2 regions of the Thioalbus denitrificans genome follow, and region 1 is predicted to be linked to the other one. Evidence: predicted binding sites of a transcription regulator. Region 1 holds the regulator's gene; the other holds the start of a gene.
What was found. The regulator FNR, encoded in region 1, switches genes on or off when oxygen is low (the NO sensors DNR and NnrR bind a similar motif). The targets are predictions, from matches to a motif close to TTGATNTANATCAA.
Positions count from the first base shown of each region.

Region 2: DFQ59_RS01035 (cytochrome ubiquinol oxidase subunit I) is a predicted target of FNR. The motif match lies at 2,268-2,281, and genes of this name have one in related genera.

Region 1 is NZ_QPJY01000001.1:584,148-591,190, forward strand. Features, by position in the region: gene DFQ59_RS02765 (divergent polysaccharide deacetylase family protein) at 1-604, shown strand, start outside; gene DFQ59_RS02770 (DJ-1 family glyoxalase III) at 674-1,225, shown strand; gene hisF (imidazole glycerol phosphate synthase subunit HisF) at 1,306-2,079, opposite strand; gene hisA (1-(5-phosphoribosyl)-5-[(5-phosphoribosylamino)methylideneamino]imidazole-4-carboxamide isomerase) at 2,084-2,839, opposite strand; gene hisH (imidazole glycerol phosphate synthase subunit HisH) at 2,921-3,571, opposite strand; gene hisB (imidazoleglycerol-phosphate dehydratase HisB) at 3,608-4,198, opposite strand; gene fnr (fumarate/nitrate reduction transcriptional regulator Fnr) at 4,443-5,201, shown strand; gene DFQ59_RS02800 (helix-turn-helix domain-containing protein) at 5,236-5,991, shown strand; gene ccoN (cytochrome-c oxidase, cbb3-type subunit I) at 6,396-7,043, shown strand, end outside.
Region 2 is NZ_QPJY01000001.1:228,378-235,420, forward strand. Features, by position in the region: gene cydB (cytochrome d ubiquinol oxidase subunit II) at 1-408, opposite strand, end outside; gene DFQ59_RS01035 (cytochrome ubiquinol oxidase subunit I) at 422-2,026, opposite strand; gene DFQ59_RS01040 (NifB/NifX family molybdenum-iron cluster-binding protein) at 2,611-2,958, opposite strand; gene DFQ59_RS01045 (DUF6858 family protein) at 3,022-3,414, opposite strand; gene DFQ59_RS01050 (SLAC1 anion channel family protein) at 3,468-4,424, opposite strand; gene DFQ59_RS01055 (Crp/Fnr family transcriptional regulator) at 4,746-5,447, opposite strand; gene napF (ferredoxin-type protein NapF) at 5,700-6,242, shown strand; gene DFQ59_RS01065 (chaperone NapD) at 6,239-6,499, shown strand; gene napA (nitrate reductase catalytic subunit NapA) at 6,496-7,043, shown strand, end outside.

The DNA.
Region 1 (7,043 bases):
CGGGGCGCGCCTGGCCCGCGCGGCCCACGAGCGCGGCAAGGGGGTGATGCTGCACCTGCCGCTGGAGGCGCTCGGCGGCGCGCCGCTGGGCCCCGGCGGCATCGGTCTGCACATGGACCGGTACCAGTTCCTGCGCACCCTGCGCGAGGATCTGGTCAGCGTGCCCCATGCCCGGGGTGTCAACAACCACATGGGCAGCCTGCTTACCCGCCATCCCGGGGCGATGGCCTGGCTCATGCGGGCCCTGCGCGCCTACGGGCTCTATTTCGTCGACTCCCGCACCACGCCCGCCACCGTCGCCGCGCAACTCGCCGCGGAGATCGGGGTCCCGTACCGGCAGCGGGATGTGTTCCTGGACCATGACCCGGAGCCGGCGGCCGTGGCGGCGGAGTTCGAGCGCCTGATCGCCCGGGCCCGGCAGCAGGGCAGCGCGGTGGGTATCGGCCACCCGCACCCGGTCACGCTGGCCTACCTGGAGCGGGTGCTGCCGCAGCTGCGCGCGCGGGGGGTGGAGCTGGTGCCGGTGACGGAGATCCTGGAGCCCTCCACGCGACCTGGTCCGCCCGAACTGCCGTGGGTTGCCGCCGGTCGGCCCGCCGACTGAGCGATTGTCGCGGTCCGCGCCGGTCAGTCAATGATTGCTGTCGACCATGGACGAGAGGAGGTTCTCAACATGCCAAGCGTTCTGATTCCCCTGGCGCCGGGCTTCGAGGAGATCGAGGCGGTCACGGTGGTGGACCTGTTGCGCCGGGCCGCCATCGAGGTGGTCACGGCGGGGCTCGCGCCCGGGCCGGTCACGGCGAGCCGGGGCACGGTGGTGGTGCCCGACGCGGAACTGGACACGGTGCTGGAGCGGGAATTCGACATGCTGGTCCTGCCCGGCGGGCTGCCGGGTGCGGATCACCTGGACCGCGATCCGCGGGTGCGGGAGCTGGTGGGACGGATGGCCGAGAGCGGACGCTATACCGCCGCCATCTGCGCCGCGCCCAAGGTGCTGGCCAGCGCGGGGCTGCTGTCCGGCCGCCGCGCCACCGCCTTCCCCGGGGTGCTGGAGCGGCTCGACCTGCCCGACGTGGCGCTCGAGGCGGCCGCAGTGGTGGTGGACGGGAAGGTGGTCACCTCCCGGGGGCCCGGCACCGCCATGGACTTCGCCCTCGCCCTCATTGAGCTGCTCGCCGATCGCGCCACCCGCGAGCAGGTGGAGGCGGCGTTGCAGAGGCCATAGGGCAGTTGCCAGTGACCAGTGATTGTGTGGCCGAAGCCCTCTACTGGCTACCGGAAACTGGCAACTGATCACTTGCTCACTTACAGCCGGACTTCGATGCCGCGCTCGGCCATGCGGCGCTTGGCCTCTTCGATGGTGTGCTCGGCGAAGTGGAAGATGCTGGCGGCGAGCACGGCGTCGGCCTTGCCCTCCAGCACGCCCTCGGCCAGGTGATCCAGGTTGCCCACGCCGCCGGAGGCGATGACCGGCACGCTCACCGCTTCGCAGATGGCCCGGGTGAGCGCCAGGTCGAAGCCGCTGCGGGTGCCGTCGCGGTCCATGCTGGTGAGCAGGATTTCCCCCGCCCCCAGGGCCACCATGCGCCGCGCCCACTCCACCGCGTCGATGCCGGTGGGCTTGCGGCCGCCGTGGGTGAAGATCTCCCAGCGCGGCGGCTCGTCCGCGCCGCTGACCTGCTTGGCGTCGATGGCCACCACGATGCACTGGGAGCCGAAGCGCGCGGCGGCCTCGCCCACGAACCCGGGGTTGAAGACCGCGGCGGTGTTGATGGCCACCTTGTCGGCGCCGGCGTTGAGCATGCGCCGGATGTCGGCCACGGTGCGGATACCGCCGCCCACGGTGAGGGGGATGAAGACCTGGCTCGCCACCTGCTCCACCACGTGCACCATGGTCTCGCGGTCATCGGAGCTGGCGGTGATGTCCAGGAAGGTGAGCTCGTCGGCCCCTTCCGTGTCGTAGCGGCGGGCGATCTCCACCGGGTCGCCGGCGTCGCGGATATCGACGAACTTCACGCCCTTGACGACCCGGCCGTTGTCCACGTCCAGGCACGGGATGATGCGCTTGGCGAGTCCCATGACGTCAGGCCGCCGGGGGTGCGGCGGGGCCGAGCTCGTCGGCCAGGCGCTGGGCCTCGCCGAGGTCGAGGGTGCCCTCGTAGAGGGCCCGGCCGGTGATGGCGCCGATGATGCCGGGCTCGCCGGTCTCGCACAGGGCGCGGATGTCCTCCAGGCTGCTGATGCCGCCGGAGGCGATGACGGGGATGTTGACCGACTGCGCCAGCTTGACGGTCGCCTCCACGTTGACGCCGCTCAGCATGCCGTCGCGGCCGATGTCGGTGTAGACGATGGCCTCCACGCCGTCCTTCTCGAACCGCTGGGCCAGGTCGATGACATCGTGGCGCGAGAGCTTCGACCAGCCGTCGATGGCCACCTTCCCCTCCTTGGCGTCGAGGCCGACGATGATGTGGCCCGGGAACTCGAGGCAGATGTCGGAGATGAAGTGGGGGGCGTTGATGGCCTTGGTGCCGATGATGGCATAGCTCACGCCGGCATCCAGGTAGGTCTGGATGGTGTCCTCGTCGCGGATGCCGCCGCCCACCTGGATGGGCAGCTCGGGAAAGGCTTCGGCAATGCGGTGGATGATCTCGGCGTTGACCGGGCGTCCGGCGAAGGCGCCGTCGAGGTCGACGATGTGCAGGCGCCGGGCGCCGGCCTCCACCCAGCGGCCGGCGACGGCGACGGGATCCGCGGAGAATATGGTCTCGTCCTCCATGCGCCCCTGGCGCAGGCGCACGCATTTGCCTTCCTTCAGGTCGATGGCGGGAATTACCAGCATGGAACGTCCATCCTCGTTCGGGTCTCGGGTTGTCTGTCCGGCCTGTTGTCCGTCGCTCCGGCGGCCGGTTGCCGGCGCGGCTCAGTCCGTCCCGTCCCAGGCCAGGAAGTTCGCCAGCAGTTGCAGTCCTGCCTGCTGGCTCTTCTCCGGGTGGAACTGGACGGCGAAGAGGTTGTCCCGGGCCACCGCCGCGGTGAAGCGCAGCCCGTACTCGGTGCTGGCCGCGCTGAGCGCCGCGTCGGCGGGATCCACGTAGTAGCTGTGCACGAAGTAGAAGCGCGTGTCCTGGGCGATTCCGTTCCACAGCGGGTGCGGCCGGGTCTGCCGCACCTGGTTCCAGCCCATGTGGGGGATCTTCAGCCGCTCCCCGCTGCGGGGATCGGAGAGCCGCTCACCGAAGTACCGGACCGCGCCGGGCAGAACGCCGAGGCAGGGCGTGCCGCCGTTCTCCTCGCTGTGTTCAAGGAGCACCTGCATGCCCATGCAGATGCCGAGGAAGGGCTTGCCGGCGGCCGCCTCGCGGACCACATCCTCCAGGCCGCGGGACCGGATCTCCTCCATGCAGTCGCGGGCGGCGCCCACCCCGGGGAAGACCACGCGATCGGCGGAGAGAATCTCCTGCTCCACGTCCGTGACCCGCACGCGGGTTCCCGCCGGGGCCATGTGCTCCAGGGCCTTGGATACCGAGCGCAGGTTGCCCATGCCGTAATCGATTACCGCGACGCTGCTCATGCCGTACTGTACCGTGGCTGTGGTCGGAAGAAGGGTTCAGAGAACGCCCTTGGTGGAGGGGATGCCCTGGGCCCGGGGATCGGGTTCCGCGGCCATGCGCAGCGCCCGGCCGAGGGCCTTGAACAGGGTCTCCGCCACATGGTGGGCGTTGCTGCCGCGCAGGGCATCGAGGTGCAGGGTGATGCGGGCGTGGTTGACCAGCCCCTGGAAGAACTCCCGGAACAGGTCCACGTCGAAATCGCCGATGCGCGCGCGCGGGTACTCCACGTGGTACTCCAGGCCGGGACGGCCGGAGAAGTCCACCACCACCCGCGAGAGCGCCTCGTCCAGGGGCACATAGGCATGTCCGTAGCGGCGGATGCCGCGCTTGTCGCCCAGGGCCTGGGCCAAGGCCTGGCCGAGGGTGATGCCGATATCCTCCACCGTGTGGTGGGCATCGATGTGCAGGTCGCCGCGGGCCTCGATTTCGATATCGATGAGCCCGTGCCGCGCCACCTGATCGAGCATGTGGTCGAGGAACGGGATGCCGGTATCGATGCGGGCCGTGCCCGTGCCGTCCAGGTCGATGCTGACGGTGACCTGGGTTTCCAGGGTCTCGCGGTTGATGCGGGCGTTGCGCTGGGTCATGGTGCCGGGTACGCATTCGGATTGCACAAGCCTTATAGGATACCCTCAAGGCCGGCGGGCGTGAACCGCATTCGGATCACCGCTGGGGAGGTCCGGCGCGGTCGGATGAAGACTATGATTGATCCACATCAATAATCGGCACCATAATAAGGTAATACGGTGATTTATGGGCACGGCTCAGGACCTCGAGGTATCGATGGCCGGCAATGTGAAACTCAGTGTGGCAGGCCCCGGCGGCGCGGCGGTGGCTGACAAGCGTATCGCCTGTCAGGACTGCACCCTGTTCCAGCTCTGCCTGCCGCTGGGTATCGGCGAGGACGAGCTGGCCCTGCTGGACGAGGTGATCACCGCCCGGCGTTCGCTCAAGCGGGGTGAAATGCTGTTCCGCGGCGGCGCGCCGTTCCATGCCATCTACGCGGTACGCTCGGGATCGCTGAAGACCTATACCATCATGCAGGACGGCCGCGAGCAGGTGACCGGCTTCTACCTGCCGGGGGAGCTGGTGGCGCTGGACGCCATCAGCCTCGGTCGCCACCCGAGCTCGGCCAAGGCCCTGGAGAGCTCGAGCATCTGCGAATTCTCCTTCCAGGATTTCGAGCGCATGGGCGCCCGGGTGCCGGGCCTGCAGCGGCAGATGCTGCGGGTCATGAGCCGGGAGCTGCTCAACGACGAGCTGCTGCTGCTGCTGCTCGGCAAGAAGAGCGCCGAGGAGCGCCTGGCGGCATTCCTGCTCTCCCTGGCCATCCGCTTCCGCCAACGCGGCTTCTCCGCCACCGACTACAACCTGAGCATGTCCCGCAGCGACATCGGGAACTATCTCGGGCTGGCGGTGGAGACGGTCAGCCGCCTGTTCACACGCTTCCAGCAGGATGGCCTGCTGCGCGTGGAGCGGCGCCGAATCCGCATCCACGATATCGACCGTCTGTCCCTGCTGGCCGGGGACACGGCCCTTTCCGGCAGTCAGCGCATCGACAGTGCGGAGGTGCCGCAGAGCGAGCGCTGAGTGCCTGGTTTCAACCCGCAACCCGGATCCCGTCATGCCAGAACAGTGTTCACCAACCCCTGCAGGGAAGCACGGGACCAAGACCGAGGTCGCCTGCGAAGAGTGCGGGCTGTTCGGCTTCCTGCGTCTGCTCACCGTCATCGATCCCCAGGGCGAGCGCTCCGAACCCCTGGCGGGCGTCCTCTCCCGGCGCACGCGCATTCCCAAGGGTGAAACCCTCTATCGCCACGGTCAGCAGCTTCAGGCCGTCTACGCGGTCAAGTCCGGCGCCTTCAAGAGCTACACGCTGCTGGACACGGGCGAGGAACAGGTCACGTCATTCCACTTTCCCGGAGAGCTGATCGGGCTTGACGCCCTGAAGGGCAACCGCCATCAGTACACCGTGAAGGCGCTGGAGGACAGCAGCGTCTGCCAGCTGCAGTTCCGCGAACTCGAGCGTTCCGGCGTGCGCCTCGCGGAGTTCCGCGAGCAGATGATCAAGGCCATGAGCGAGAAGATCGGAGAGCAGTCCCGTCTGCTGCTGGTCTCCTCCCGTCCCTCGGCCGAGGAGCGCCTGGCCGCCTTCGTTCTCAACGTCTCCCGCCGCCTCGAAGTGCGCGGCTTCCCCTCCGAGGCTTTCCGTCTCGCCATGTCGCGCCAGGACATCGCCAGCTACCTCGGCCTGGCGGTGGAAACGGTGAGCCGGATGTTCAAGCGCTTCCAGGCCGAGGGGCTGCTCTCGGTCAGCGGCAAGCAGTTGCGGATTCTCAACCGGACCGCTCTCCAGTTGCTGGCAAAGGTTCGCGACTGATTCTGGAATATCAAATAAAACAATAGGATGTATTGATTCAGCGGAGGCGCCCCCGGGGCGCCTCCGACCCCACCTTCCCGCCCCCGGGTACAACTTGCGACCGATCAGTCGAAACATTGACAAAGATCAATGTTCACGTATCGTTGTCCGCTAATATGGCATCCAGTGCCAACTTCCGTGCACGAAATGGACGGTTGCCGACCGTCCTCGGCAGGCCGACTGGAAACAATTCGCGCCTGTGCTAAATCATTACAGAATGTGGGTGAAGGGGCGGGGGTGTGTGCGCCCTGGAATTTCGATACCCACGCGGCCGGAGTCGGGGAGGGCTGGTCAGGCCGCAGCAGGAGCCCGTAGGAAATCTGCGCAATTTGCACACACTCTAAGAAACGAGGAGAACAACCGTGGTGGAAGCGACAGTGGAGCAAAAGTACAACTTTGACGTTGTACGATGGTTCACCGTCATGGCGGTGGTGTACCTGGTGGTGGGCGCCCTGGTGGGCGTCTATATCGCATCGGAGCTGGCCTGGCCGGTGCTCAACCTGGACAATCCCTGGTTGAGCTTCGGGCGTCTGCGTCCGCTGCACACCAACGCCGTGATTTTTGCCTTTGGCGGCTGCGTTCTGATGGCCACCGGTTTCTACAGCGTGCAGCGCACCTGCGGCGTACGCGTGTGGAGCGACAAGATGGCCTGGTTCACCTTCTGGGGCTGGAACACCATCATCGTGCTGGCGGTGGTCACCCTGCCGCTGGGCCTGACCCAGGGCAAGGAGTACGCCGAGCTCGAGTGGCCCATCGACATCCTCATCGCCGTGGTGTGGCTGTCCTTCCTGGCCAACTTCGTCATGACCCTGGCGGTGCGGAAGACCTCGCACATCTACGTGTCCAACTGGTTCTACCTGGGCATGCTGGTGATGATCACCTACCTGCACGTGGTCAACAGCCTCGCCATCCCGGTGGGCCTGTTCACCTCCTACTCCCTCTTCTCCGGGGTGCAGGACGGCATGATCCAGTGGTGGTGGGGTCACAACGCGGTGGGCTTCTACCTGACCGCC
Region 2 (7,043 bases), 360 kb from region 1:
GCCGAACACGGTGGCCGGAATCGCGCCGCCGGCGAACAGGCCCCAGTCCCACCAGCTGCGCCAGTTCTTGTTGGGCAGCTTGCTGCGGTAGTCGAAGCCCACCGGTCGGAAGAACAGGGCGAACAGCACCAGCAGCAGGGCGACATACAGCCCCGAGAAGGCGGCCGCGTAGACGGCTGGCCAGGCGGCGAAAATGGCGCCGCCCGCGGTGATGAACCACACCTGGTTGCCGTCCCAGTGGGGGCCGATGGAGTTGATGATGACCCGCCGCTCCTCGTCGTTCTTGCCCAGGAAGGGCAGGAGCGCGCCGGCGCCCATGTCGAAGCCGTCGGTGATGGCGAAGCCGATGAGCAGCACGCCCACGAACAGCCACCAGATGAGCTTCAGGGTTTCATAGTCGAGAATCATGGTGGAATCTCCCTCAGTCGTTGGCGCGCTGCTGCAGCGGCTGGGTGGCCAGCGCCGGGGCGCCGCCCGCAGCCTGCTCGAAGTGGTAGCGGCCCAGATGCAGCGAGCTCGGACCCAGGCGGGCGAACTTGAACATCAGGTACATCTCGAACACCAGCAGCAGGGTGTAGAAGCCGATGAAGCCGGCCAGGCTGAAGTAGAGGTCGCCGGCGGAGAGCACCGAGGTGCTCACGGGGGTGGGCAGCACCTCGCCGATGGTCCAGGGCTGGCGGCCGTACTCGGCCACGAACCAGCCCAGCTCACAGCTCAGCCACGGCAGCGGGATGCTGAACAGCGCGAGCCTGAGCAGCCAGCGCTTCTGCTCCGCCGTGCGCCGGATGGTGAGGTAGAAGGCCGCGGCGAAAATGAACAGCATGATGAAGCCGAAGGCGACCATGATGCGGAAGGCCCAGAACAGCGGCCACACCTTCGGGATGCTGTCGTCGGCCGCCATCTGGATCTGCTCCTCGGTGGCGTCGGTCACCTTCTCGGTATAGGGCTTGAGCAGCAGCCCGTAGCCGAGATCGACCTTGACCGCCTCGAACAGGGACTTGGTCTCCTCGGAGGTGTCGCCCGAGCGCAGCTTCTGCAGCAGGCCGTAGGCCACGATGCCGTTGCGGATGCGCTCGAGGTGCTGCGCCCGCAGCTCGTTGAGGCCGGCGATCTCCTCGCTGGTGGAGCGGGTGGCGATGAGCCCGAGCAGGGCCGGGATCTTGATCGCCATGGCGGTGGTCTGGGTCTCCTCGTCCGGGAAGCCGAACAGGGTGAAGGCGGCCGGCGGCTCCTGGGTCTCCCACTCCGCCTCGATGGCGGCGAGCTTCACCTTCTGCACGTCGCCGAGCTCGTAGCCGCTCTCGTCACCGAGGACGATGACCGACAGGGCGGAGGCGAGGCCGAAGCCGGCGGCGATGGCGAAGGAGCGGCGGGCGAAGCCGAGATCGCGGCCCTTGAGCAGGTAGTAGGCACTGATGCCGAGCACGAACAGCGCGCCGGTGACGTAGCCGGCCGAGACGGTGTGGACGAACTTCACCTGGGCCACCGGGTTGAGCAGCACTTCGGCGAAGCTGACCATCTCCATGCGCATGGTCTCGTAGCTGAACTCGGAGCCCACCGGGTTCTGCATCCAGCCGTTGGCGACCAGGATCCAGAGTGCCGAGAGGTTGGAGCCGATGGCGGTCAGCCAGGTGACCAGCAGGTGCTTCTGCTTGGAAAGGCGGTCCCAGCCGAAGAAGAACAGGCCGATGAAGGTGGACTCGAGGAAGAAGGCCATCAGGCCCTCGATGGCCAGCGGGGCGCCGAAAATATCGCCCACGTAGTGGGAATAGTAGGCCCAGTTGGTCCCGAACTGGAACTCCATGGTGATGCCCGTGGTGACGCCGAGGGCGAAGTTGATGCCGAACAGCTTGCCCCAGAACTTGGTCATGTCCCGGTAGACTTCCTTGCCGGTCATGACATACACCGACTCCATGATGGCCAGCAGGAAGGACAGGCCGAGCGTCAGGGGCACGAACAGGAAGTGATACATGGCTGTGGCGGCAAACTGGATCCGCGACAGCTCGATCACGCTTTGGTCAATCATCGCTTGACTCCCGGTTGCAGGTGGATGATCCCGGGTGGCTGGCGGGCCAGTCCTGGTGCCGGTCCAGCGGCCCCGCACGAGTAGAGTCGAGTATCAGTCTGTTCGCTTCCGCTGGTGCGGCACCGCTTTCCCGCGCATCGGGCCATGGCCCGGGTCGCCGTATCCGGAACGGTGCACTTGTGCACGGTGGAGCTTAGGGAAATGTTGAAGCCGCAAGCATTGATATTCCGCAGAATTTGGATTGATGGTTATCAATTAACAGCCACATCAACGGGTTAGGCGGGTGGGTCGGTGGCTGGATTATAGTTGCCCTGACAATGCGGGCGCGGGATCGCTCTCCTGCCCCCGACCGGGGAGCGGATACGGACCCACCGGGGCGGGATGGAACGGGGAAGTCGTTGCCCGGGCGCAGGCGGCGGCTCGGCGATGGGGCTGAAGAGCAGGTGCCGGAGGCGGCCGTCGCGGACTGCCGCCCTGGTCGCGGGTTGTGCATGGGCGGCCAGCGGGGCGCCGGGCCGGAGTCTGCCGCATGTCTCGCGGCCATGCCGGGACACGCAGTGGCGTGTCCCGGCGGGCCTGGCGGCTCAATGGTGGTGGTCGTGGGGAAGGGGCGGCGGCAGTGTCCCGTCGAAGAAGCGGCGGATGGCGGCCAGGGGATCGGTCTCGCCGGTGACGGCCACCCGGATTCCCCGTGCGGCCAGGCGGTGGACGAACCCGGCGCCGGCGCCGCCGGTGATGAGGACATCGACCCCGTCCACCGGGTGGACACCCGCGCCGCGGAACTCGTGGAAGGCGAGCTCACGCGGCAGATCCAGGCGCTCGACCTCCAGGGGCTCCTGGCCGGGCTCGGCGCTGTAGACCAGGAACCGGCGGCTCTTGCCGGCGTGACCGGTCACGGTACGGAAGTTCTGGCTGGTGATGGCGAATTTCATCGGATTCGGTCTCCGTGGAAGAGGCGGCGGGCCCGTACTCCGGCACCCGCAACCCCGCTGCTGTCAGAGGTTCTTGACGGCCTTGGCCCAGCTCTCCATGGAGTTGTTGGCCACGGGCATGGGGGCCTCCATGAAGTTGATGACGAAGCGGTCGCTGAGTTCGGTGACGCCGATGGAGCGCGGACGCACCGCCATGACCGCCGGGTTCGGCAGGGCGATGCCGAAGCAGAACACGATGTTCCTGGCGTCGAGGATGTCGGCGCTGATCTGCCCCGCTTCCAGCGCTTTCGTGTGGCTGTAGTGATCGAAGATGGCGATGAAGCGGGCCACGTCGTGGGCGTCGATGCGCTCCTTGAAGAAGGCGATGATTTCGTCCACCGACCGGAAGCGGGTCTCCTCCTTGCTCACCTCGAGGGTGAAGATGGGGTACTTCTCCTGGAACAGGCTCTGTTTCATGTGGTGTTCTCCGGTGTAAGCAGATGTCGAGCGATGAAAGTCGATTCCCGGATTTACTCCTCGACGCAGATCTCCCCGCGCCCCATGGCGATGGCGGTGCGCACCAGCAGCAGCACGATGACCGCGGCGAGCAGCGCCAGCAGTCCGAGTCCGAGGGCCTGGAAGCGGCCGTCGCCGGTCTGCTCGAACATCGCCAGGGTGGCCACGGTGATGGCCGCCAGCGGGAAGGAGTAGGCCCACCAGGAGAGGAAGAACTGCAGCCGGGTGAACTTCCGGTACTGGGTGAACAGCAGCAGGGTCAGGAACAGCGCCGTGTAGTAGAGCACCCGGGCGAAGGCGTCCAGCCCGCCGCCGAGCTTGAGGTAGGCGAGGAAGCCCACCGCCGGCGGGGCGATGAGGATGAAGAAGGTGGGCACCAGCTTCGCGGGCAGCGGGTTATGGAAGATGACCCGGTAGAGGACGATGACCAGCAGCACCACCCAGAACACCAGTCCGATGCTGAAGAAGAACCACGAGCTCTCCGTATAGCCCAGCGGAACACCGGCGATGGGCACCAGGATGTTGCCCACTACGGGAATGAACCAGGCCGGGTTCATGTGCTGGATCTGGAAGTGCTCGTGGTTGATCCAGGCCCCCAGGACGTAGAGCGTGAACAGCAGGTGCGCCACGCTGCCGGTGATCCACAGCGCCTCGGCCAGTGCCGGCTGACTGTGCAGGGTGCAGATGCTGAGCAGCACCAGGCTGATGGAAACGGTGGGGAAGAAGCTCAGCTTGACCGGGTGGTGCAGCTCCTGGCGCACGGCGCCGGGATGGCGGAGGAGCTTGGCCAGGTAGACCAGCGCGATGAGCAGGAACACCCCGCCGGTCACCGCGGCCATCAGGTTGCCGGCATGGAGCGGCAGCAGCTGCATGGCCTCGCTTTTCAGCAGGGCGATGGTGAAGCCTGAGAGTCCCATCACCACCGCGAAGAAGGGGATGGGGAAGTGCATCAGTCTCGAGTCGGTGTTCATGTCCGTTCCTCGGGTGATTTGACGGGTCCGACCGCCCGTCACGGTTGCGTCGGGCGCGCCTGGAAGCGCGACACAATGGCGTTTCCGGCACCCGGGTGCAGTGACTATGTCACCGGGGTGGAGCGCCGGGTGGACTCCACCCACGGGAGAATCCCGATGGTGCGTCGGCCATCGCGATGGAGTGGATTGGATGTACTCCCTGCCCTCAGGCGCGGGAAACCGCGCACCAGGCCGAAGTTCCACCCCGTGGATTCAGGGCAGTGGATCAGTGAGCTGGGGGGGATACTAGCGGCGCCCGGACGGGCGCCGCATTGAAGATCGTCAATCGGCGGCGATGGTCCGCAGGGACTTGATATCGCAGCGGAAACGGCCCGGTGCGATCTCGGCGATGACATTCTTGCGCTTGAACTCCGCCACCATGCGGCTGGCGGTTTCGGTGGTGATGCCGAGCATGGCGCCCACATCCTCGCGGCTGAACAGTTCGCAGGCGGGCTCGCCGTTGCGTTCCACCAGCCGCAGCAGGAGCCGGGCCACGCGCTGGCGCGCCGTGCCGGTGGAGAGCTGGGTGAGCCAGGCGTCGGCCTCGCTCAGGGCCCGCTGCCAGCGGCGCATCAGCTCCTGGTGCAGCCCCGGGTTGTCCCGATCCAGGCGCTTCACCACGTCGATGGGCAGGCGGCAGACGGAGGCCGGCTGCAGCACTACCGCGTCGTGCTGGTAGGGCTGGCCCAGCAGGGCCTCGAGTCCCGCCACGTCGGTGCTGTGCACCAGTCGCACGATGCGCTGGCCGCCGTCGGGCAGGTACTGCACCAGCTTCAGCAGACCGCTGCGGATGGTGTAGACCGCGTCGCCCGGATCGCCGGCACGGTAGAGCACCTGGTGCGGGGCCAGGTTGAACTCTTCGATGGGCCGATGAATCTGGTCGAAATCCTTCTCCTCCAGCCCGGCGAAGAGCACCGAGGTGCGTAGGCTGCAGTTCAGGCAGTCGGCCTCGCCGCGCCAGGCGGCTTTGGAGGTGATGCTCATGGTCGGCGATGGTGCTCGCTGGTGACGCCTTGCGGGTGGCCCGAGTGCAAACATCCGGTCACCGCGAATCGTGTTGACATATGAGTATATCACCACAGATACAACGTTGATCCAGATCAAGAACGCATACAAAAAGTAGGTATTGGCGGGCCGGCTTGATGTAAGTCAATGGGTTAGCTGAATGCGATAGGAACATCCACCTTACCAGGACGACGCGGTCACTGTTTACCACTCTGGGGAGAGGGCCGGTAGATGGGTGTTCAGCTGCACAGAAGGCAGTTCCTGCGGGGGGATTTCCGGTCACGGAATCACCCCCGGCGCCCACCCTGGTCTCGTCCCGAGTCCGAGTTCACCCACCTCTGCGACCGCTGTGGCCACTGCATCAGCCGCTGCGAGTCACGGATCCTCGTCAGCGGCAGCGGCGGCTTCCCCGAACTGGACTTCCGGCACGGCGAGTGCACCTTCTGCGCCGCCTGCCTGGAGGCCTGTCACAGCGGCGCCCTGCGCCGCGCGCCGGCAACCGGTTCCCGCCCCGCCCGGCCCTGGCACGCCGTGGTGAGCATCGGCGCCGATTGCATCGCCCGGCGGGGAGTGGAGTGCCGGGTCTGCGGCGAGCAGTGCGGGGAGCGGGTGCTGCGCTTCCGCCTGCGTGCGGGCGGGGTGGCCCTGCCCGAGGTCGGGGCGGCGCCCTGCTCCGGATGCGGCGCCTGTGTCGCCCCCTGCCCGACCGGGGCGGTGGAAGTCACGCTCACGCCCCTCGACGAACACCCATCCCAGGAGGTCATTTCGTCATGAATCTCTGCAGCATGGTGCTCAATGCCAGGCCCGCGCAGGCGGCCGCGGTCAGGACCCGGTTGGAGGCTATCGAGGGCGTGGAGGTTCACGCCGTCAGCGATACCGGCCGCCTGGTCCTCACCCTCGAGCACCCCGACCGCACCTATTACGCCGAAACCATGATGCAGATGCATAACGTGGCGGGCGTGCTGAGCGCCGCCCTCATCTACGAATTCCACGATGAACAAGAGGTCACCCAGAAGGAGGTGTCGCAATGAAACTGTCACGGCGCGATTTCATCAAGTCCAACGCCATTGCCGCGGCGGCCGCCGCGGCCGGCGTCACGGTTCCCGGTGCCCAGGCGCTGGCACAGGCGGCGGCGGATGAGGGCATCCGTTGGGACAAGATCCCGTGCCGGTTCTGCGGTACCGGGTGCAGCGTGCTCGCCGGCGTCAAGGATGGGCGCATGGTGGCCAGCCAGGGCGATCCCGACGCCCCGGTGAACCGGGGCCTGAACTGCATCAAGGGCTACTTCCTGAGCAAGATCATGTACGGCAAGGATCGCCTCACCCAGCCGCTGCTGCGCAAGAAGAACGGCCAGTTCGACAAGAACGGCGACTTCGAGCCGGTCTCCTGGGACGAGGCCTTCGACGTCATGGCCCAGAAGTGGAAGGCGGCGCTGAAGGACAAGGGGGACAGCGGCGTGGGCATGTTCGGCTCGGGCCAGTGGACGGTATGGGAGGGCTACGCCGCCTCCAAGTTCATCAAGGGCGGCCTGCGCTCCAACAACCTCGATCCCAATGCGCGCCACTGCATGGCCTC